DNA from 3 places in the Streptomyces sp. NPDC002133 genome. Region 1 is predicted to be linked to each of the others. Evidence: riboswitches for the same ligand, from Rfam matches in the RefSeq annotation. Region 1 holds a riboswitch; each other region holds the start of a gene.
The links. A riboswitch is a leader RNA that binds a small molecule or an ion and turns the genes downstream of it on or off. The one in region 1 is predicted to bind cobalamin.

Region 1 (7,852 bases):
CTGGTCCCGCACCCTCTCCCAGGGGACCTCCGGCGCCGACGTCACCCAGCTGCAGATCCGGGTCGCGGGCTACCCGGGCTACGGTGGCGTCCTCGCCATCGACGGCGACTTCGGCCCGGCGACCGCCGCCGCGGTCAAGCGCTTCCAGTCGGCGTACGGACTCGTCGCCGACGGCATCGCGGGCCCCGCCACCTTCAGCAAGCTCTACGCCCTCCAGGACGACGACTGCACCCCGATCCACTTCAGCTACGCCGAGCTCAACGACTGCAACTCCACCTGGGCGGGCGGTGCGGTGAGCGCGGCCACCGCGAAGTCCAACGCACTGCGCACGATGTGGAAGCTGGAGGCCATGCGGCACGCCCTCGGTGACCAGCCCATCACCGTGACCAGCGGCTTCCGTTCGTACGCCTGCAACAGCGCGGTCGGCGGAGCCTCCGACAGCCGCCATCTGTACGGTGACGCCGCCGACCTCGGCGCGGGCCCGCACTCCCTGTGCAAGCTCGCCCAGCAGGCCCGTAACCACGGCTTCAACGGCATCCTCGGCCCCGGCTACCCGGGCCACGGCGACCACGCGCACGTCGATCACCGCGGGAGCCGCTTCTGGTCCGCGTCGAGCTGCGGAATCTGAGTTCGCCCGGGTCCGGCCGAACCCGCCCGGGCCCGCCGCCCGCTCAGGCCCGCCGGGCCCGCTCAGGCCGCACGTACCGGCCCGCGGAACGTGCGCCGGTACGTGTTGGGCGTCGTCCCGAGCGTACGGAGGAAGTGGTGGCGCAGCGCGGCCGCGTTGCCGAAGCCCGCGCGGCCCGCGATCGCGTCCACCGTGTCGTCCGTGGCCTCCAGCAACTCCTGCGCCAGCAGCACCCGCTGGCGCAGGAGCCAGCGGTACGGCGTCGTCCCCGTCTCCTGGTGGAACCGGCGCGCGAAGGTCCGCGGTGACATGTGGGCCCGCTCCGCCAACTGCTCCACGGTCAGCTCACGGTCGAGGTGCCGCTCCATCCAGGCGAGCACCTCGCCCACCGTGTCGCACCGGGTGCGCGGCAGCGGCCGGTCGATGTACTGCGCCTGCCCGCCGTCGCGATGCGGCGGCACCACCATCCTGCGGGCGATCTTGTTGGCGACCTCCGGGCCGTACTCACTGCGCACGAGATGCAGGCAGGCGTCGATCGCGGCCGCGGTGCCGGCCGACGTGATCACCGGCCCTTCGTCGACGTACAGCACATCGGGGTCGACGAGCGCCCGCGGACAGCGGTCGGCCAGTGCGGCCGCATGGCGCCAGTGAGTGGTGCAGTGCCGGCCGTCGAGCAGCCCCGCGGCCCCCAGCACGAAGGCCCCGGTGCACACGGAGAGCACCCGCGCACCCCGGTCGACGGCCGCGCGCAGCGCCTCCAGCAGCTCCTGCGGGTACTCACGCTCCGTGTAGTTGCTCCCGGTCGGCACGGCGATCAGATCGGCCTCCGCCAGCCGGTCGAGCCCGTGCTCCACGGCCAGCGTGAAACCGGCGTGGGTTCGCAGTTGCGGCCCCTCCGCCGAGGCCACGGCGAAGTCGTGGACCGGGAGTCCGTCGTCGCTGCGGTCGAGGCCGAAGACCTCACAGAGGACTCCGAGCTCGAAGGGGTGTACGCCGTCGAGCAGGACGGCTGCCACGTTCTTCAGCATGGATCCAGTGTGGCAGTAATTCGATGGTTGCCGACAGTCCTGCCACTGATATTCCGGGAGCCCGAAGGCGAGAGTGGAGGGCATGAACACATTCCTCACCTACCTCGTCATCGTCGGGATGCTCGTGTTCGTCGGCCTTCCGTCGCTCATCGGGTACGCAAGGGACCGCGCCATCGACCGCGGGCTGCGTGAGGCGGAGCACCGGGACGCGGAGCGGGCGGGGGCCCGGACCGTCACCCGGTCCGGGCCCCCGCCCGCATGTGTCCGGCAGAACCGTCAGAAGTCCGCGTCCAGGTCGACGGAGCCCTCGACCGCCACCTGATACGCGGACGGCCGGCGCTCGAAGAAGTTCGTCAGCTCCTGGACGCCCTGGAGCTCCATGAAGGAGAACGGATTCTGCGAGCCGTAGACCGGGGCGAAGCCGAGCCGGGTGAGCCGCTGGTCGGCGACGCACTCCAGGTACTCGCGCATCGACTCGGTGTTCATGCCCGGCAGGCCGTCACCGCACAGATCGCGCCCGAACTGCAGCTCCGCCTCCACCGCCTCCTTCAGCATGTCGGTGACCTGCTGCCGGAGTTCGTCGTCGAAGAGCTCCGGCTCCTCCTTGCGGACCGTGTCCACGACCTCGAAGGCGAAGTTCATGTGCATCGTCTCGTCCCGGAACACCCAGTTCGTTCCGGTGGCGAGACCGTGCAGCAGGCCGCGGGAGCGGAACCAGTACACGTAGGCGAAGGCGCCGTAGAAGAACAGCCCCTCGATGCACGCCGCGAAGCAGATCAGGTTCAGCAGGAAGCGGCGGCGGTCGGCCCTGGTCTCCAGGCGGTCGATCGTCTCGACCGAGTCCATCCACCGGAAGCAGAACTGCGCCTTCTCGCGGATCGAAGGGATGTTCTCGACGGCGGCGAAAGCTGCCGTGCGGTCCTCCGGGTCGGGAAGGTAGGTGTCCAGCAGCGTCAGATAGAACTGGACGTGCACGGCCTCCTCGAAGAGCTGGCGGGAGAGATACAACCGCGCCTCGGGGGAGTTGATGTGCTTGTAGAGCGTCAGCACGAGGTTGTTCGCGACGATCGAGTCGCCGGTCGCGAAGAAGGCCACGAGCCGGCCGATCATGTGCTGCTCGCCGGGCGAGAGCTTGGCGAGGTCGGCGACGTCGGAGTGGAGGTCGACCTCCTCCACGGTCCAGGTGTTCTTGATGGCGTCCCGGTAGCGCTCGTAGAAGTCCGGGTAGCGCATCGGACGGAGCGTCAGTTCGAAGCCCGGGTCCAGCAGATTCTTCGGAATCCGGGAGGTGTCGGCGCGAAGCGCCGTCGTCGAGGGGTGGGGGGCGGGCGACGGGTGGGACATTACTGGCAGGCCTCGCAGGACTCGGGGTTCTCAAGGGAGCAGGCGATCGCGTCGGCGTCGGGGGCGGCCTGCTGCTGGGGGACGGTGGTGGCCACCGGCTTCGCGCCGGATGCGGCGCGGGCGATGCGGGTCGCCGGGCGGGAGCGCAGGTAGTACGTCGTCTTCAGGCCCTGCTTCCAGGCGTACGCGTACATCGAGCTGAGCTTGCCGATGGTCGGCGTCTCCATGAAGAGGTTCAGCGACTGCGACTGGTCCAGGAACGGGGTGCGGGCCGCGGCCATGTCGATCAGGCCGCGCTGCGGGATCTCCCACGCCGTGCGGTACAGCTCCCGCACGTCCGCCGGGATCCAGTTGAGGCCCTGCACCGAGCCGCTGGAGTCGCGCAGCGCCTCCCGGGTCTGCGCGTCCCAGACGCCGAGCTTCTTCAGGTCGTCCACCAGATAGGAGTTGACCTGCAGGAACTCACCGGACAGCGTCTCGCGCTTGAAGAGATTGGAGACCTGGGGCTCGATGCACTCGTACACGCCCGCGATCGAAGCGATGGTCGCGGTCGGCGCGATCGCGAGGAGGAGGGAGTTGCGCATGCCGCTGGTCGCGATCCGCCCGCGCAGCGCCGCCCAGCGCTCGGGCCAGGTGAGCTCGACGTCGTAGTGGTCGGGGTGCAGCACTCCGCGCGCGGCGCGCGTCCGCTCCCAGGCGGGCAGCGGGCCGTTGCGCTCGGCGAGTTCGCACGACGCCTCGTACGCCGCCAGCATGATCCGCTCGGAGAGGCGCGTGGAGAGGGCCCTCGCCTCCGCCGAGTCGAAGGGCAGCCGGAGCTTGAAGAAGACGTCCTGGAGGCCCATCGCGCCGAGGCCCACCGGGCGCCACCTGGCGTTGGAGCGGCCCGCCTGCTCGGTCGGGTAGAAGTTGATGTCGACGACCCGATCGAGGAAGGTCACGGCCGTGCGGACGGTCTCGTCGAGCCGCTCCCAGTCGATGTCACCGGCCGGGGTGACGAAGGCGCCCAGGTTGACCGAGCCGAGGTTGCAGACGGCCGTCTCGCCGTCGTTCGTGACCTCGATGATCTCGGTGCAGAGGTTGGAGGAGTGCACGACCGTGCCGGGCTCGGCGGTCTGGTTGGCGGTCCGGTTGGAGGCGTCCTTGAAGGTCATCCAGCCGTTGCCGGTCTGCGCGAGGGTGCGCATCATGCGGCCGTAGAGGTCGCGTGCCGGAATGGTCCTGCGGGCGAGGCCTGCCGACTCCGCCTTCCGGTACGCGGCGTCGAAGTCGTCGCCCCACAGGTCCACGAGGTCGGGCACATCGGCCGGGGAGAAGAGGGACCAGTCGGCGTCCCCGTTCACCCGGCGCATGAACTCGTCGGGGATCCAGTGCGCGAGGTTGAGGTTGTGCGTACGGCGCGCCTCCTCGCCCGTGTTGTCGCGCAGTTCCAGGAACTCCTCGATGTCCGCGTGCCAGGTCTCCAGGTAGACGCAGGCCGCGCCCTTGCGGCGGCCGCCCTGGTTCACGGCGGCGACCGACGAGTCGAGGGTCCGCAGGAACGGCACGATGCCGTTGGAGTGGCCGTTGGTGCCGCGGATCAGCGAACCGCGGGAGCGGATACGGGAGTACGAGAGGCCGATGCCGCCCGCGTGCTTCGAGAGCCGCGCGACCTGGTGGTAGCGGTCGTAGATGGAGTCGAGCTCGTCGAGCGGGGAATCCAGCAGATAGCACGACGACATCTGCGGGTGGCGGGTGCCGGAGTTGAAGAGCGTGGGGGACGAGGGCAGATAGTCGAGCCGGCTCATCAGCCCGTAGAGCGCGGCGACTTCGTCGAGGGCGCGGACCGAGTCGTCCTCGGCGAGCCCGGTGGCCACGCGCAGCATGAACTGCTGCGGCGTCTCGATGACCTTGCGTGCGATCGGGTGCCGCAGGAGGTAGCGGCTGTAGAGAGTGCGCAGACCGAAGTAGCCGAAGCGGTCGTCCGCGGCGCCGTCGATCAGCGCGTCGAGCCGGGCGGAGTGGGTGCGTACGAACGCGGCGGTCCGGTCTGCGATCAGGCCCTCGCGGTGGCCCACGGCGATGGAGTCGGAGAAGGCGGTCGCCCCCTGTGAGGTCGCCTCCTCCGTGATGGTGAGGCTCAGCAGCCGGGCCGCGAGCCGCGAGTACGCCGGGTCCTCGGAGATCAGCCCCGCGGCCGCCTCGGTCGCGAGATCCCGCAGCTCGGCCTCGTCCGAGCCCGCCTGCCGGCCGCGGAGCGCGGCGGCGGCGACCCGGCCCGGGTCGGTGTCGGGGAGGTCGGCGGTGAGGCCGGTCAGGGTCCGCAGCAGCGCGGTGCCTGGCCCATCGGCTTTGTCTGCACGCTGCACTGAAGCAGGATCGGGCGGCGCGATGGTCACGGGGTGCTCTCCCTCGCTCGGCTCGGGGCCGGCGGGGCGCTCGGGGCACGGGCGCACGCCTGTGGGGGCAGGTGCGCCGCGTCCACCGGCCTTTTCCGCGAGGCCCGGACGTTTGGGCACCCGGGCCGGACGGTCCGGGCGCACCGTCGGCAGGTCCTTGGACTCGCAGGCGCGCACACATGCGCGCCGGCACACCATTGCGGGACAGTTCCGGGTTCGCACCGGATTCCCCTGCGGCGACAGCGAGCATGAGCATACATGTGGGGGCGGGGAGTTGCGTCACCCACCACATGTTGTGTCACGGCGTCGGACGGAGCTCCAGGGCGTACGTCAGCAGGGCCAGCCCGGGGACCGGCTCCCAGTCCCGCTCGGGGGTCCGTACGAAGCCCAGGCGCTCGTAGATGCGGTGCGCGGTGTGCATCGAGGGCTGCGTGGACAGGACGAGCCGCACGCACCCGTCGGTGACCAGTGCCCGGTCGACGCACGCCCGGACGAGCGCCTCGCCGGCGCCCTTGCCGCGGCCCTCCCTGGCCACGGCGAGCATCCGGAACTCGGCCTCGCCCTCGCGGGCGATGTCGGCCCACGGGCCGCCGGACACGACGAAGGTCACCCCGCCCAGCACCCGTCCCTGCGCCTCAACGGCGACCAGTACCTCGGCGTCCTCGACGCGCGCCGCCACGTCCCGCAAGGTGTGCAGGTACTCGTCGTCCTCCCCGAAGTCGAGCAGCCCGTCCCCGAGGTACGCCTCCGCCGTGATCGCCCCGAGCGTCTCGTACTCGGCGGGCTCCGCGCGCCTGATGATGAAGTCCATGCCGGCAGTCTTCCTCACGGCGACGACGTCGGCCCGGGCGCGCACGGGCGCGCGTAGAGGCCCCCGCCGTGAGACGGCGATCGGCGCAGGCTCACCGAGCCTGCGCCGATCGCGGACGAGAGCTTTCCGTGGGTCAGTGCGTGCTCGCGCCGACCGTGGGGAGCTCCGCCTTCACACCCGCGTCCCCCGCGTCCGCCGTGTAGTCCTCCGGGGACGTCTCGTCGACCCCGTCTGGCGCCTTCACCGCACGCAGCACGAACGTCAGGACGACCGTGACCACCACGTTCAGCACAAAGGCCGTCAGACCGATGTAGCCGATCTCCCCGATCCCGGGAATCTCCGCCGACGACCCACCGAAGTGCTTCTGCGTGGGGCTCGCGACCCCGTACGCCGCCATCGTGCCGTACAGCATGCCGGCCGCCCAGCCCGCGATCAGCGCCCAGCGGTGGAACCACCGTGTGAAGAGGCCGCCGACCAGCGCCGGGAAGGTCTGCAGGATCCAGATGCCGCCCAGCAGCTGGAAGTTGATGGCGACCGTCTTGTCCATTGTCAGGACGAAGGCCAGCGCACCCACCTTCACCAGCAGCGACACCAGCTTCGACACCTTGGTCTCCTGCGCAGGTGTCGCGTCCGGCTTCAGGAAGTCCTTGTAGATGTTCCGCGTGAAGAGATTCGCCGCGGCGATCGACATGATCGCTGCCGGCACCAGCGCGCCGATGCCGATGGCCGCGAAGGCCACACCCGCGAACCAGTCGGGGAACATGTTCTCGAACAGCTGCGGGATGGCGAGCTGACCGTTGGTCACCTTCACCCCGGCAGCGATCGCCATGAAGCCGAGCAGCGCCAGCAGCCCCAGCATCAGCGAGTACAGCGGCAGGATCGTCGTGTTGCGCCTGATCACCTCACGGCTGCGCGAGGACAGCGTCGCCGTGATCGAGTGCGGATACATGAAGAGCGCGAGCGCCGAGCCGAGCGCCAGCGTGGCGTAACCCCACTGGCCCAGCTCCCCGGGCACCAGCGCGCCTCGCGGCTTGTCCGTCGCAGGGTTGATCTGCGCGTACGCGTCGCCCGCCTTGGCGAAGATGTCGTCGAAACCGCCGAGCTTGATCGGGATGTAGATGATCGCGACCGCGATCACGATGTAGATCAGCGTGTCCTTGACGAAGGCGATCAGCGCCGGCGCCCGCAGCCCGGACGAGTACGTGTACGCCGCCAGCACACCGAAGGCGATCAGCAGCGGCAGGTCCTTGATGAACCAGTTCGTGTTCTCGCCGCCGCCGACGCCCATGACGTCCAGCACGGCCTGGATGCCGACGAGCTGCAGCGCGATGTACGGCATCGTCGCGAGGATGCCGGTCACCGCGACCGCCAGCGACAGCCCCTTCGAGCCGAAGCGCCCGCGCACGAAGTCGGACGTCGTCACATAGCCGTGCTTGTGCGACACGGACCACAGCCGCGGCAGGAAGGTGAAGATCAGCGGGTAGACGAGGATCGTGTACGGCACCGCGAAGAAGCCCGCCGCGCCCGCCGCGTAGATCGCCGCGGGTACGGCGACGAAGGTGTACGCGGTGTAGAGGTCACCGCCCAGCAGGAACCAGGTCACCCAGGTGCCGAACGAGCGGCCGCCGAGGCCCCATTCGTCCAGGCTGTTCTCGTTCTCGGC
Region 2 (7,852 bases), on a different contig from region 1:
CGTCACCAGGGCGCAGGTGGAAGGCGGTTTCGTCGAAGTCGTCACGGTCGGCCGGGATCAGGGGGCTCAGCAGGATGCCGTCCGCGTTCAGTTCCTCGACGGTGCCGTCCACGCGGCGGACCAGGGCCGGGGGGTGGCCGGCGCTGGCATACAGGCCGGTGATCCCGTCGGCGTCGGGCTCGAAGACGGCTATGGCGGCGGTGAGGAAGCGCTCGCTGACATGCTGATCGACCAGCGCCTCGTGCAGCCGGTGCAGGACGGTGGCCGGGTTCTTGTGCTGGTTGGCCTCGGCACGAACGGTGTATCGGGCCAGAGATGTGACCTTCACCGCGTCGATGCCCTTGCCGCACACGTCGCCCATGACCGCGGACCACCTCTTGCCGCGGGTCTGGAACAGGTCGTAGAAGTCGCCGACCACCTCGGCCCCGATAGCGCCGGTGGCGTCGGCCGGCAAGTGCACCGCGGCCACGTCCAGTCCCGGTGCCTTCGGCAAGCGGGGCGGCAACAGGCTCTCCTGCAAGGTGCGGGCCAACGCCGCAGAAGCATCGCCCGCGGCTTGGGCCTCGCGCAGCGCTTGGCGTAGCGCGATCTCGGAGGACACCGACCGCGCGAGGATGCGAAGCGCCTCGGACTGCTGCGGGGTGAAGGGGCGGGCGTCCTTGTCGATCACGCACAACCCGCCGAGCACGTGCCCGTCCGGGGAGACCACCGGGTAGCCCGCCATCGCCCCGATACCCAGCGCGTCGACAGCCGCGAGGTCCTTGATGCGCAAGTCGGTAGTTGCGTCCGGCGCGATGAGCTCCTGGCCGGTGCCGATCAGAATGTGGCACGGACTGTCGCGGATATCGCTCTCGTGCCCGGCCGCAGGATCCACGCCGATCGCGCTCTTCCAGAACGACCGCCGCCCGTCGACGACAGTGAAATACGCCATCTGCGCGCCCGTGATCGCCAGGGCGAGCTGCGCGAGGTCGTCGAACGTACCCTCCGGCTCGGTGTCCAGCAGTCCGGAATCCGCCACCGCCGCCAACCGCGCCGGATCGAACACCGCTTCCGGCAGTTCTCCGGTCGGGGCCTCCTCCACTGTCACGTGCTGTTTCCTCTCTTGTTCGCGGGTCCGCAACCAACTACTGTCCCGGCACCAACCAGGAGCCCATATATCTGTGGACGACCTCGAGGGCCGCAGACTCCTGCGCACCCGAATCCTTGGCGGTGTCCCCATGAGCGAACCACGGCCGTGCGGGAGGACGACCAGCGGGCGCTTCGTATCGATCCGAGCCACCACGGCCGTGCTCCGAACCGAGCGTGGGATGGTGCTGACCCAATAGTCGTGATCGGCTCCTCAACCGGTCGGGCCGAGCAACGCCCACCCGGACTGCCACGGCCATCCCTGACCCGCGTTCAGCGAAATGTTGAGGAAGGCCATCTCCTCCAACGAGCGCGCCATCCGCAGCCCACCAGCGTCAATCGGCCGGAAGCCGAGCGAGGTGAGGAACTCGGAGACGGTCTTCTTCGCCTCGGCGTCGTCCCCGGCACAGAACGCATCGAGCCTTACGCCCCGCTCGGTGGGGCTGTTCAGACGCCCGGCCAAGATGGTGTTGAAGGCCTTCACCACAGGCACCTCGGGCAGGTGGCGCTGCACGGTCTGCGCCGCTGCGGTCTCCTCGATATCGAGGTCGGTGAGAGTGCCGTTCAGCGGGTTGGTGGCGTCGACGACGATCTTGCCCCGCACGGCCGACGCCAACTCGTCCGCTACGGCGGTCACCACGCTGCCGGGCACGGCCGGCACCACGATGTCCGCGTCGACCACCGCGTCCAGGTTGTACTCGGCCGCCCGCGCTCCGGTTTCAGCCGCAGACGCGACGGCCTTCCTGCGGTCGGTCGCCGACAGGCACACGGTGTGCCCGGCAGCCACAGCAGCCATGCTCAGAGCGGATCCCACGTTTCCTGCTCCGATGATCGCGATACGCACGACGATCTCCGCTCTTGAAAGTTCTGGCTTCAATGAAGACAGAACACCAGCCATGTCTGTGACACGTCGTGCCGTCGGCCCACCTTCCCCGTGGGCAGGCGGTGGGCGGCCCGGTCGTCGGGCTGTCCGTACAGCAGGACGGCGCGGAACGGGAAGGGCCGGGACCGCTGGAGCACGCACATGCCGGCCTGCGCCCGGTCCAGCCCGGCTTCGACATCCCCGATGAACTCCCGGCGACGTCGCTTTCTCCGTCGTCCTGGACGAGGCACGCCTCCTCGTAGGCGATCGCCGCGTAGGCGTCGAGGCAGCGCGGGTGCAGCATGCGGTCGCCGATCTCGACGCAGCCGGCCTCGAAACGGGCGTCTTCTCCGGGTGAGGACTCGGAGTCCGGCAGCCACACGCGTTCCATGCGCCACTCGGGGCACGGCGGCAGCTCGGCGATCCGGCGCTCCAGGCGGGACAGTCCGCCGGGTTCGTCCATGAAGTCGGCGTAGGCCCCTCCAGCGGCGTCGCGCCCTGTGCGAGCCGCCGTGCCCCGCCACGCTTGGCTACGCCCGGCCTACCGTGAACGACGGAAGGCAGCCTGTTCCGTACCCTGGCGGCATGCGCATGCGCCCCACTCTGAGCTGGACCCCTACCGAGGACCTGCCGCCCGGCACCACGGATCTGGAGCCGGTCGCCGACGCGCTGAGCACCGGCGGTGTGCTGGTGCTCAGCGGGGCGGGCATCTCCACGGAGTCGGGCATCCCCGACTACCGGGGCGAGGGCGGGAGCCTGAGTCGGCACACCCCGATGACCTACCAGGACTTCACCACCAGCGCCCAGGCCCGGCGCCGATACTGGGCGCGCAGCCACCTCGGCTGGCGCACCTTCGGCCGCGCCCGCCCCAACGCCGGGCACCGGGCCGTGGCCGCGTTCGCGCGGCACGGCCTGCTCTCGGGCGTGATCACCCAAAACGTCGACGGCCTGCACCAGGCCGCCGGCAGCGAGGGCGTCGTGGATCTCCACGGAAGCCTGGACCGGGTCATCTGCCTCTCCTGCGGCACCTTCAGCCCGCGCCGCGAACTCGCCCAGCGGCTGGAGGAAGCCAATGCGGGCTTCGAGCCGGTGGCCGCCGCGATCAACCCGGACGGTGACGCCGACCTCACCGACGAACAGATCGGCGACTTCCGCGTGATGCCCTGCACGGTCTGCGACGGCATCCTCAAACCGGACGTGGTGTTCTTCGGCGAAACCGTTCCGCCGCCGCGCGTCGAGCACTGCCGCACGCTGGTCCACGAGGCGGCCTCGCTACTGGTCCTGGGATCCTCACTGACGGTGATGTCAGGGCTCCGGTTCGTCCGCCAGGCGGGCCAGGCCGGGAAACCTGTGCTGATCGTCAACCGCGATCCGACCCGGGGCGACCGGCACGCCCTCACCCGGGTCGCGCTCCCGCTGGGAACCGCCCTCACCACCGTGGCCGATCGGCTGGGCATCCCCATCGACGGCCCGGCGGCGCCCAGGGTGAGATCGTGACGGTGGTGGGGCGTCATCGGCGTTCACCGCACCAGCCCATTGGAGCGATGTAGAGCCGCAAGGCCAAGCCGGCCTCCACCCGCGACACAGAGCCCGATCCGTCCGCACCGGTGTGCCCTGGTGACAAGATCGACCCATGTTCCCGTTGCCGGCGCAAGACCCAAGTACGGCAGCGGGGCCGCCCGCTGTGCCAGCCGCCCGGCCCGGGCGCGGGAGCGGCGGGGCCGACCGTACACGTCGTCACACGCGCGACTGAGCAGCATGTGCCCCGGCACCCCGATCGGGTGACAGTGCCCGGACCGGAGAACTCCTGCCGTGCTCCGACGGGTGGTGCCGGGCATGAGGCAGATCAGCAGGGCGCACGTGCCGCGGGCGGGCCGGGCGGTGGTGGAGGTCGCGGCCGCCGATGACGCGACCGCCTTCACGGTCCAGCAGCTGCTCGCCGCGCGGTGCGCGATCGCTCCGACGGACCGGACGACCCGGGAGCCGCTGCGCTTCTTCCTGGACCTGCACAAGGACGCCGACGCGTAGGGCCGGCCCGCCGGCCGCGTCGGACATCAGGCCTGCGAGCCGCCGGCCGAGCTGTCATCCCCAGCCCGGTGCGTGCCGGGCTGGGGATGCACGTGAGTGTGATCGTGAAGGGCGGTCGCCTACGCGGCGAAAGGCACTGCAGGGCTTCAGCCGAACGATCGTCCCTGCAGGCAATAGGTGAGGCCCGGGGACACATTCCCCTTCACAACCACGCCCAGCACAACGCAGGCGACCACGTCGGCATTCCCCGCTCTGAGGACCGTCAGCGTGCCCACGACCGCTCGGGTGCGCAGTGGTTACGGGCGAAGGTGACCTGCACCGGGGTGTTCGGACAACCCGCGGTGCCCTGCGTCAGGAATTCGCGTTCGCGGTCGTCGACGGCGAGCTGCCGGCGCACTTTGGTGGCGACCCAGTCGGTCAGGTACTGGCAGCGGTACGCCTCATACGGCGGCAGCCACTCGGCCGGGTCCTGATCGGCCACCGCTCGTCGACAGTTGCGAGCTTGAGCGAGCAACCACACCAGGGCGTACGGGCGGTGAGTGCTGTGCGTTGATCGGGATGGCCCGGAATGCCGGGCCATCCCCGGCAGGTCAGGCCCCGTCCGCCGCCGGCGCCTCCGAGTCCCGCAGTGCCGGAACGGGGCGCGGTCGGCCGTCGGCGTCGATCGCGACAAACGTCAGCTGCCCGGTGGCCACGTCGGCGACCGGCCCGGAAGCATTCCACCGCTCGGCAGTCACCCGGACGATCACTGTCATCGAGGTCCGGCCCGCACGCTCCAGTTCGGCGTGCACGCTCAGAAGGTCACCGGCACGGACCGGGGCGAGGAAGGACATCCGGTCCACCGAGACGGTCACTGCGGGCCCGTCGGCGTGACGCCCAGCGGCGGCCGCGGCCGCGTCATCGATGAGCTTCATCACCACGCCACCGTGGATGGTGCCGTACAGGTTGGTGTCGTGCTCACTCATGATGTGGGCGAGCGTCACCCGGGAATCGGCAGGGACCTTGGTGACAACGTGCAGGGTGGCAGTGGTATCGGCCACGTCAACTCTCCTTCGCGAGTCACGGGAAGCGGCCCGGCGGCACAGCCAACGAAGGCCGCCCGGCTCACCGCACGCACCAGCTGCGTACGGGCAGTGGCAGGTCTTCGGACTCACGGGCACGTTCTGCCGGGGGCAGACTCCTACTGGCCGTCGCTTCCCAGACCCGGTCAGGTCCAGTGCTGATGACGGCGGTCGTTCCCGCTCACCGCTGCGGGGCAGTCCCGGATTCCCACCGGGTTCCCTCTTACGACGCACCCGCCTGGCTGACGGGGCGAACCAGCTGCACGGCCAGCGTAGCCGCAACCAGGCGGCACATCGTCCCCGGCCGGACGACCGGCATCCCCGGACGGCACCCCCAGCAGCGACTCCCGAATGCGGTTGAGCAGCATTCGCCCAACCGGATCGAGGGAGAGCCGTTCCTGACAGATACGCAGAAGACCGCACTCATACGCCCATTTTGGGTGGTTCACTCCCCCTCTTCCCCAAGAGGGCTCCTGTACAACCCTGCTCACGTTCTGGGTTGTGCTGGAACCACGCCTGCCGAAGAACATTGGCCGAGGCGGGCATTGGCACTGTCACCGGCACGTGATCAACGGGATTCTCTTCCGGCTGCGAACCGGGCTGCCGTGACGAGACCTGTCAACTCACTTCGGGAATGGCAAACGGTCCATGACCGGCATCCCAAGTGGTCCGCAGATGGCACGTGGGAGAGGATCTTGCGTGCCGTCCAAGCCGCCGCCGGCGCCGTGGGCCGAATCGGCCGGCGGCAGGGTCCGCCGGTACGGTGACATCGGGTCGCACGATAACGACGGGACAGCTTGCCCGGAGCGCGCAGTACTGGCCACCGACCCGAACACCAGCCGGGCGAGGTTGCGACGGCCCCGGCTGCCACGACCAGCGCCTCCGCGCCGTGCGACTCTTCCACCAGCACCCCGGCCGGATCGTCGCGCAACACCTGCTCTCTCACCTGGGTAGCTGCCTCCAAGCCGAGCACTTGACCGATCTCGGAGACAAGACCGCTCAAGGCAGCTTCCGTATCGACGTGGTCCAGCTCGGGAGCCGGCGAGCCGCTCTCCCCGGCAGCTCGTAGACCGCCGTCTCCACCGTCGCCCCGATCAGACCGGCATAGGGAACCGCCCAACGAAGCGCCGACCGCGACGAGGGCGACCAGTCGATACCCACGACGACTCGCGAAGCCGAATCGTGACAGTCCACGCCGTCCACCTCCCGCGGGCCCCGCTCACCACGCTGCACAATCGCCGGCCTGTCCGCCACACAAAGACCGCGGGAGGCGAAGCGCGGACCCTCAGCACGAACCGTTCCGGCAACGGCACCAGGTGCCACGCTGTGCAGGTGAGGCCAGGTCCGGGGCGGCGTATGCTCGAGGAAACCCGTGAGGCTGGTCGGCGCTCATCACGGTGGTGCGTGCCTTCGCCGGACGCAGTCCGGTCAGCCCTCAGCGATGTCGCGCGACCCGCTACCCTGGTGTCTACGGCAGCCGATGCGGCTGCCGCACGGCAGTGGGGCTTGCCGTACCCAAACCGCGGCCAGGGCGCCGCCAACAGTCCCTACTTGCGATCGGCAGGGCCCGTATGCCCGGGCGCCGCGGCGAGTAGGAGACGTACGTTCATGAAGCCCCCGCGCTCCTCCCCGGCCACGGCTGAGGCAACCCATAGCCGCCTGTCCAGGGCCGCGCGGCGGCGCGATCTGCTGCGGACCCAAGGGCCGATCGTCGCCGTCGTGGCGCTCGGCGGGGCGATAGGCACCTCGGCCCGCTACGCAGCCTCGCTGATCTGGCCGGTCGCGGCCCACGATTTCCCCTGGACCACACTCGGGGTCAACGCCCTGGGCTGCGCGCTGATCGGCGTATTCATGGTGGTGATCAGCGAGGTGTGGGCGGCGCACCGGCTGGTGCGCCCGTTCTTCGGCACCGGCGTCCTGGGCGGGTTCACCACCTTCTCGACGTACGCGGCCGAGGTCGAGCGACTGGTTGACGGCGACCAGGCAAACGCGGGGCTCGTCTATCTGGGGCTGACGCCGCTGGTGGCACTGGCGGCGGTATGGATCGCGGTGTGGCTGACGCGCCGCACACTGGCATGGAGGCACGCATGACCGCACTGACAGGCCGCGCACTGCGCATGACGATCTTTGTCGAGGAGTGCGACACGTGGCACCACAAGCCGCTCTACACCGAGATCGTCCACCGGGCTCACAAGGCCGGACTGGCCGGAGCCTCCGTGTTCCGCGGGGTAGAGGGGTTCGGCGCCTCGTCGCTGATCCACACCAGCCGGTTGCTGTCCCTCAGCCAGGACCTGTCGGTCGCGATCCTGATCGTCGACAGCGACGAACGGAGCCGCGCGTTTCTGCCCCAGCTGGACGAACTGGTCACAGAGGGGCTGGTCACCCTCGAAGACTGCGAGGTCGTGCGCTACGTCGGCAGGGACAAGAAGAAATGAACTGGCTTCTGGTCATCATCGGCGGGGCGGTCGGTGCCTCGCTGCGCTATCTGACCGACTTGGCGGTCCAGAAGCGACATGACACGGTCTTTCCCTGGGGCACGTTCACCGTGAACGTGGCGGGTTGCCTGGTGCTGGGCGCACTGACAGGCGCCGTCACCTACGGGGCAGCCTCGCAATCGATGCAACTGCTGATCGGCACCGGGCTCTGCGGCGCGCTGACCACCTACTCCACCTTCTCCTACGAGACACTGCGGCTGGCACAGACCGGAGCGAAGTTCTATGCCGCGGCCAACGTGATCGCCAGCGTCATCGCCGGCATGGGCGCGATCTTCATCGGC
Region 3 (7,852 bases), on a different contig from region 1:
GTGAGTCCGTCGTCCGGTACGACGCTCGGCTGTCCCTGCGGCACTACGCGGCCCTCCTCGTTGTCGTTGCCTGTACGTCCCTGACCAGCCCGGCGATGCTGTCCGCGCGCAGTTCGTCCAAGGTGATGGCGGTGCCGCTCAGGTCGGCGGCGAGCCGTCCGGCGAGACCGAGCCGGACCGGACCGGTCTCGCAGTCGACGACCACCGAGGCGGTGCCGTCGGCGGCGTGCAGCCGCGCGGCCCGCCCGGCCAGTGCCACCGGGTCCGGGCCACCGGTCGCCCGGCCGTCCGTCACGACCACGAGCAGCGGCCGGCGCGACGGATCGCGCAGCCGCTCCACACGCAGCACGTCGTGCGCCTTGAGCAGGCCGGCGGACAGCGGCGTACGCCCGCCGGTCGGCAGCTGTTCCAGGCGCGTGGCGGCCGCGTCCACGGACGACGTCGGCGGCAGCGCCACCTCGGCGGCCGCACCGCGGAAGGTGACGAGGCCGACCTTGTCGCGGCGCTGGTACGCGTCCAGCAGCAGCGACAGCACCGCGCCCTTGACCGCGCCCATCCGCTGCCGGGCCGCCATCGACCCGGACGCGTCCACGACGAACAGCACGAGATTGCCCTCGCGGCCCTCGCGCGTGGCCTGGCGCAGGTCGTCGCGCCGGAGCACGAGGCCCGCGCCCGCCCGCCCGCGCACCCGCTGGTGCGGGGCCGCGGCCTGCACCGTCGCCGCCAGGTGGAGTTTGGTGAGCGCGCCTCGGGGCCGCCGGGCGCCGGTCGTCCTGCCGTGTTCGGTACGGGCGCGGGAGCGGCGCCCGGCCGCGCCCTCGCCGAGCCCGGGGACGCTCAGCATCTTCGTTCGGAACGGCTCGGCGGACCGTACGGCGGACTGCTCGCCCGCGCCGGGGGCCCGGGCGGGCTGCGACTCCGGCGGTCCGGTGGGCGACGCCGCATCCGCGTCGGGACCCTGGCCCTGCGGCGGAATGCCGCCATCGCCGTCCGGACCGCCGCCGGGCCCGCCGTCCGGGCCGTCGGGACCCGGACCCGGACCCGGACCCGGGTCCGGGTCCGGGTCGTGGTCGGGGTCCGGCTCGTCGTCCGCGCCGAACTGCTCCAGCGTCTGGTCGAGCCTGTCCTCGTCGAGGCCCGGCGCGTCGAACGGGTTCCGCCGCCGCCGGTGGGGGAGTGCCAGCAGCGCGGACTGCCGTACATCCTCCTCCAGCACGTTCGTACGCCCCGCCCACGCGGCAAGCGCCGTGGCGGCCCTGGCCATCACGATGTCGGCCCGCATGCCGTCCACCTCGAACGCCGCGCACGTCGCCGCGATCTGCCGCAGCGCCGCGTCACCCAGCTCCACCTGGGGCAGCAGCGCCCGGGCCGCGGCGATCCGTTCGCGCAGCGACGACTCCTCGTCCGCCCAGCGCGCCGCGAAGCCGTCCGCGTCGTCGTCGTACGCCAGCCGCCGCCGCACGACCTCGACCCGCTGCTCCGGCTCCCGCGACGCGGCCACCTCGACCGTCAGTCCGAACCGGTCCAGCAACTGCGGCCGCAGTTCGCCCTCTTCGGGATTCATCGTCCCGACGAGCAGGAAGCGGGCGGCATGCCGTACGGACACGCCCTCGCGCTCCACGTACGACGCACCCATGGCAGCGGCGTCCAGCAGGAGATCCACCAGGTGGTCGTGGAGCAGGTTGACCTCGTCGACGTACAGGATGCCCCGGTGCGCGTCCGCGAGCAGGCCGGGCTCGAACGCCTTTACGCCCTCCGCGAGCGCCCGTTCGATGTCGAGCGCTCCGACCAGCCGGTCCTCCGAGGCCCCGACGGGCAGCTCGACCATCCGCGCCGGCCGCGCCGTACCGGGCGCAGCCTCGTGCGGCCCGTCCGGACACCCGGGATCGGGCGCCCCCGGCGCACACGAGAACCGGCACCCGGCGACCACGTCCACATCCGGCATGAGCGCCGCGAGTGCCCGTACGGCAGTCGACTTGGCCGTGCCCTTCTCACCGCGCACGAGCACACCGCCGACCGCCGGACTCACCGCGTTGAGCAGCAGGGCCAGCCGCAGGTCGTCCATCCCGACGATCGCGGTGAACGGATAGGGGGAGGTCATCGCCCGATCACTCCTTCGCTGAAGCCGCGCCGACTGCGCGGCTCGCCGTTGCCCTGCCGAGGGCGATTGCCTTGCACGTACACGGGGCCTGCGCCCCCGCGACCCCGCTCATCGAGGGCCGGACGGGCTCCTTCGGATCCGGTCGGGCGGAACGGGCGGGGCGGGGAGATGAGCCCGTCGCAGGCGTCCGGGAGCGTCCCGCGCACTCGCGTCGCGCCCGTCCCGCGCCTCACGGCGCGCCCGGCGCGATGAAGGGGAGGTCCGCGGGCGCACCGCCCTCGATCAGGCGCAGGAGCGCGTCCGTGTCCGCGTGTTCCGCGATCAGATCGCCCAGCCGGTCCAGTTGCTCCTCGCGCAGCTCCCCGAAGCTCGTGTCCGGTGCCGGGACGAAGCGTCGTCCCGCCGCCGCAGCGACGACCCGCAGGAACGCCCGCCGGAAGCCGTCGCTCTCCAGCGACCCGTGCCAGTGCGTCCCCCACACCGCCCCGACCCTGCACCCGTCGAGGAAGGGTTCACCGTCCAGCACTTCGGCGACGCCGTGGTGGATCTCGTACCCGTCGACCCGTTCGCCCAGCGCCTGACCGACCGGCCGGGCGAGGGTCTTCTCGCGTGCGAACCGCACCCGCACCGGCAGCAGTCCGAGCCCCGCCACGGAGCCGGCACGCGACTCGACCTCGTCGTCGATGTGTTCGCCGAGCAGCTGGAAGCCGCCGCAGATGCCGAGCACGGGGCGGCCGTCCACCGCACGGCGCACCAGCGCGTCGGCGATGCCCCGCTCGCGCAGCCACTCCAGCGCGCGGACGGTACCGCGCGTTCCGGGCACGACCACCAGGTCGGCGTCCACCAACTCCTCGGCGCGGTCCACGAAGCGCACGACCACGCCGGGTTCGGCAGCCAGCGCGTCCACGTCGGTGAAGTTGGACATCAGAGGCACCGCGCACACCGCGACCCGCAGCACGTCCTCACCGGCCGGCGGGGCGACCACGGACTCCCTGACCGCGCCCCGCAGGGACACGCGCAGCCCGTCCTCCTCGTCGATGCCGAGGCCGTGCGCGTACGGCAGGACGCCGTACGTCCGCCGGCCGGTCAGCCCGTGCAGCATGTCCAACCCCGGTTCCAGCAGCGTCACATCGCCCCGGAACTTGTTGACGAGGTAGCCCGCGATCAGCTCCTGGTCCTCCCGGGCGAGCAGCGCCGTCGTACCGAAGAACTGCGCGAAGACCCCGCCCCGGTCGATGTCCCCGACCACCAGCACCGGGAAACGCGCGGCCCGTGCGATGCCCATGTTGACGATGTCGGTGCGGCGCAGGTTGATCTCGGCGGGGCTGCCCGCGCCCTCGCAGATGACGGCGTCGTACGTGCTCCGCAACTTCTCCAGGCACTCCATGACCGGCTCGAAGAGTGCCTGCTGCCTGCCCCCGTGGTAGCCGCGCGCGCTCAGTTCGCCCACCGGCCTGCCCATCAGGACGACCTGGCTGGAGCGGTCGCTGCCGGGTTTCAGCAGCACCGGGTTCATCAGCGCCGACGGCTCCACGCGCGCCGCCTGCGCCTGCATGGCCTGCGCCCGGCCGATCTCCGCACCCTCGCGGGTCACAAAGGAGTTGAGGGACATGTTCTGTCCCTTGAAAGGCGCGACCTTCACGCCCTGGCGCACCAGCCACCGGCAGATCCCGGCCGTGACGACGCTCTTGCCGGCGTCCGACGTGGTTCCGGCGACCAGCAGTCCGCGCCCGCTCATGCACGCCTCCCCTTCATCCCCTTCAGGGCCCCGGCGGCCGCCCGCGCGCCCGCGCACGCCACGAGTGCCAGCAGCCCCACGCGCCTCGACAGCCGCACCGCACGCTCGATGTCCGTGACCTCGACGGCCCGGCCGCCGCTGTTGAGCACGGGGCGGTGCTCGACCCGTCCGGCGTACGACAGCGTGCCGCCGAGCCGTACGCCGAGCGCCCCCGCGAACGACGCCTCCACCGGGCCCGCGTTGGGGCTCGGGTGCTTCGCGGCGTCGGCGCGCCAGGCCCGTACGGCACCGCGGGGGTCGCCGCCGGCGAGCACCGCGAGTGCGGCGGTGAGGCGGGCGCCAGGCCAGCCGGCGGCGTCGTCGAGCCGCGCCGAGGCCCAGCCGTACCGGCGGTGGCGTGGCGACTTGTGACCCACCATCGCGTCCAGCGTGTTCACGGCACGGAAGCCCACCAGCCCGGGAACTCCGCCGAGCGCACCCCACACGAGTGCGCCGACGACGGCGTCGGAGGTGTTCTCGGCGACGGACTCGACGACCGCGCGGGCGATCCCTGGGCCGTCCAGCGCTTGAGGGTCGCGCCCGCACAGATGCGGCAGCCGCTCCCGGGCGACCTCGATGTCGCCGGCCGCCAGCGCCCCGCCGATCGCCCGGGCCTCCCGCCCCAGCGACGTACCGCCGACGACGGCCCAGGTGGCCGCGGCGGTCAGCGCGATGGACGCCGTACGGGAACGGCGCACGGAAGCAGCGGCCAGCGCACCCGCCGCGATCGCGCCCCCGGCGCACACGACGGTGTGCACGGCGCCCCAGCCGCGGTGGTCGCGCCACAGCACCCGTTCGACGGCAGCGGCGGCCCGGCCGAACGCGGCGACCGGATGTCCTCGGCGCGGATCGCCGAAGAGCAGGTCGCCGGCGAGTCCGGCAGCTGCACCGCATGCAAAGGTCCGCTCTGCACGCATGTTCGTCCTCACTCAGGGTCCGCGCCCTGGCTCGACGTGACCGGCGGTGAGAGTTCCTGGCTCCGGGAGTGGAGTGCACCCGTGACAGTGGCGGGACCGCGCCGGATTCGCACCGGCTTCCTCTGCTGCCGCCGTAAATGGCTCCGGAAGTCCACCACGGCCGCGAACACCCGTCAACTCGCCCTTGACCTGCGGCGGGACAGTGTGCGCAGTCCCACAGCGGTGTCCTGCCGCGAGTCCGACGTACGACAGGGGCCGGACGCACTCGAAGGTGTGTCCGGCCCCTGTGACGAGAATGCGCCGGCTGTCAGACGACGATCAGATGGATCCCGTACGCCACGGCCCCGGCGCACAGCGCGAAGCAGGCGTAGGCGCCCGTGCGGGCGAGGGCCGCGGAACCGCCCGAACCACCCTGCGCGGAGGCGGCTTGCTGCTTGGCGAGGCCCACGATGCCCAGGGTGAACAGGCCCACCAGGGCGACGGTGACGACGAGGCTCACGCCGAAGACGGAGCCGAGAGCTGCCCAGTCGATCTTCATGCTGTTCGTTACTTCCTTACACCGTGGCGGCGGGTGCGGGGGCGGGCTCACCGCCGGCCGCGGGAGCGGCCGGCGCGGGGATGGTGACCTTGAGACCGTCCAGCGAACCGGCCCCGGCCTCGGTGCCGTTCGCGCCGGTCTCGTCGTCGGTGACATTGGTGTGGTCGACCGGCTTGCGGCGCGAGAGCGACCAGATCACACCCGAGCCCGCGATCAGCAGCAGCGCGACGGCGGCGATGCCCCAGGCGCCCTGGCCGGCCAGGAACTCGGCGGCGGCGCCCACGGCCGCGGCGGCCGGCAGTGTCAGACCCCAGGCGACGAACATCCGGGTGGCGGTGGACCAGCGGACCACGCCGCCCTTGCGGCCGAGGCCCGCGCCCATCACGGCGCCGGAGCAGGACTGGGTGGTGGAGAGCGAGAAGCCGAGGTGCGAGGAGGCCAGGATCACCGTCGCGGCGCTGGTCTGGGCGGCGAAGCCCTGCTGCGGCTGGAGATCGGTCAGGCCCTTGCCCATGGTGCGGATGATGCGCCAGCCGCCCAGGTACGTACCGAGGGCGATCGCCACACCGGCGGAAACGATGACCCACATCGGGGGGTTCGAGCCGGGGGCGAGGACGCCGCCGGTGACCAGGGCCAGGGTGATGACACCCATGGTCTTCTGCGCGTCGTTGGTGCCGTGGGCGAGGGAGACGAGTCCGGCCGAGGCGATCTGGCCGGCGCGGAAGCCCTTGGACGTGGCCTTGTCGTCGGCCTTGGCGCCGATCCTGTACGTCAGCTTCGTCGCGAAGAGCGCCGCGAGGCCCGCCACGAGCGGCGCGGCGACGGCCGGGATCAGGACCTTGGTGACGATGGTCCCGCCGTTGACGGCGGAGAAACCGGCGGACATCACGGCGGCGCCGATGAGACCGCCGAAGAGTGCGTGCGAGGAGCTGGACGGCAGGCCCAGCAGCCAGGTGAAGAGGTTCCACAGAATGGCGCCGACGAGCGCCGCGAAGATCACTTCGGTGCGTATGCCTTCTTCGTTGATGATCCCGCCGGAGATCGTCTTGGCGACCTCAACGGACAGGAATGCGCCGACAAGATTCAGCACGGCGGACATGGCCACCGCCGTCTTGGGCTTGAGCGCGCCTGTCGAGATGGTCGTCGCCATCGCGTTGGCTGTGTCGTGGAAACCGTTCGTGAAATCGAACACGAGAGCGGTGACGATCACGATCCCGAGCAGAAGCGTGATGTTTTCCATTTACCCAGGCTTCTTTTGGATGTCAGTGGCTCGCCGACCGTAGGCAACCTGGATGAACGGAAGGTGAACTGAGGCGGGCGGTGCGGTGTCCCAAGGGGATGTGCCCACTCCGCCTGCAAAGGGAAGGAGTGGAAGAAACCGGTCCATTGCAGCGTTTCGCGGGCGAGCAGCCGGGCCGCCGATCCGCCGAGGAGATCCTGGTCACTCCCGGCCGCTCGGAGGGCTCCTGCCGCTGCTCGCGTCGCATGCCCTGAAAGGATCACCGCATGACCAGGCAGCAGGGACAGGCACCGGGGCGGGACCAGCGGAACGACCAGCGACGCGAGCAGCGGCAGGACCAGCGGCAGGACGTGGTCGGGCACGCCTGGGCGGACCTCGTGGCCACCGCCCTCAGAACCGCGGTGGACGGACTCGTCGTCGGGACCTCGGGCAATGTCTCCGTACGGGTCTCCACGGACGACGGCGAGCTGGTCCTGGTCACCCCGAGCGGAGTGCCCTACGACCGGCTCGGCGCGCATGCCCCCGTCGCCGTCGGCCTCGACGGGCGGCAGCTGCTCGGCGAGCTCACCCCCACCAGCGAGCTGCCGCTGCATCTGGAGATCTACCGCGCCACGGACGCGACGGCCGTCGTGCACACCCATGCCGTGCACGCCACCGCCGTCTCCACCCTGGTCACCGAGCTGCCGCTGATCCACTACATGGCTGCGGCCCTCGGCGGCCCCGTCCGTGTCGCCCCGTACGCCCTCTACGGGACGGACGAGCTGGCCTCGAACATGCTCCGGGCCCTCACGGACCGCACGGGCTGTCTCCTCCGGAACCACGGGACCGTCACGTACGGAGCCTCGCTCGACCAGGCATACGACCGGACGGCCCAGCTGGAGTGGATGTGCCGGGTCTGGCTCACCGCGAGCTCCGTCCCCGGCCGGGAGCCGTCCCTGCTCTCGCCCGCCCAGCTCGACGAGGTGCGCGACAAGCTCCGGACCTACGGCCAGTCCCGCTGACAGCGCCGCGTACGCGGCTCCCTCCGGCCGCCTGGCCCCGCGCCGCGTCTCCGGCCGCGCCGCGTCTCCGGCGGCGCTGTGCACCCCGCTCCCGCCGAGTGCGCGGACCACGCTGATCGCACGGGAGCGTCACCCGTCGTGCCCTGTCCAGTGGCAGCACTGCGGTGACGTACCGACACTGGAGCAGTGCGCCCGGTTACAGCGACGGCAGCGGCCGTCACCACCCTCATAGGTCTCGGTGCGGCCACGTTCGCGGCCGGCCGTTACGCCAGCGACGC

Region 2: linked by a shared signal. The riboswitch ahead of ABT078_RS18765 (acyl-CoA thioesterase) and the one ahead of ABT078_RS28175 (ribonucleoside-diphosphate reductase subunit alpha) in region 1 are both predicted to bind cobalamin.
Region 3: linked by a shared signal. The riboswitch ahead of ABT078_RS08445 (cobalamin biosynthesis protein) and the one ahead of ABT078_RS28175 (ribonucleoside-diphosphate reductase subunit alpha) in region 1 are both predicted to bind cobalamin.

What each region holds. Positions count from the first base shown of each region.
Region 1 is NZ_JBEOXF010000037.1:26,804-34,655, forward strand. Features, by position in the region: gene ABT078_RS28155 (D-Ala-D-Ala carboxypeptidase family metallohydrolase) at 1-628, shown strand, start outside; gene ABT078_RS28160 (helix-turn-helix domain-containing protein) at 691-1,656, opposite strand; gene ABT078_RS28165 (hypothetical protein) at 1,739-1,978, shown strand; gene ABT078_RS28170 (ribonucleotide-diphosphate reductase subunit beta) at 1,933-3,000, opposite strand; gene ABT078_RS28175 (ribonucleoside-diphosphate reductase subunit alpha) at 3,000-5,378, opposite strand; cobalamin riboswitch at 5,510-5,634, opposite strand; gene ABT078_RS28180 (GNAT family N-acetyltransferase) at 5,677-6,189, opposite strand; gene mctP (monocarboxylate uptake permease MctP) at 6,323-7,852, opposite strand, start outside.
Region 2 is NZ_JBEOXF010000017.1:32,147-39,998, forward strand. Features, by position in the region: gene ABT078_RS18740 (PP2C family protein-serine/threonine phosphatase) at 1-1,087, opposite strand, end outside; gene ABT078_RS18745 (NADPH-dependent F420 reductase) at 1,340-2,023, opposite strand; gene ABT078_RS18750 (NAD-dependent protein deacetylase) at 2,573-3,484, shown strand; gene ABT078_RS18755 (DUF6207 family protein) at 3,824-4,015, shown strand; gene ABT078_RS18760 (hypothetical protein) at 4,278-4,496, opposite strand; gene ABT078_RS18765 (acyl-CoA thioesterase) at 4,606-4,980, opposite strand; cobalamin riboswitch at 5,134-5,352, opposite strand; partial or broken gene ABT078_RS18770 (transposase) at 5,560-5,813, shown strand; gene crcB (fluoride efflux transporter CrcB) at 6,685-7,167, shown strand; gene ABT078_RS18780 (DUF190 domain-containing protein) at 7,164-7,511, shown strand; gene crcB (fluoride efflux transporter CrcB) at 7,508-7,852, shown strand, end outside.
Region 3 is NZ_JBEOXF010000005.1:63,933-71,784, reverse strand. Features, by position in the region: gene cobO (cob(I)yrinic acid a,c-diamide adenosyltransferase) at 1-44, opposite strand, end outside; gene ABT078_RS08455 (putative cobaltochelatase) at 44-2,101, opposite strand; gene ABT078_RS08450 (cobyric acid synthase) at 2,331-3,839, opposite strand; gene ABT078_RS08445 (cobalamin biosynthesis protein) at 3,836-4,795, opposite strand; cobalamin riboswitch at 4,827-4,966, opposite strand; gene ABT078_RS08440 (hypothetical protein) at 5,103-5,333, opposite strand; gene ABT078_RS08435 (inorganic phosphate transporter) at 5,350-6,573, opposite strand; gene ABT078_RS08430 (class II aldolase/adducin family protein) at 6,840-7,574, shown strand; gene ABT078_RS08425 (alpha/beta hydrolase) at 7,761-7,852, shown strand, end outside.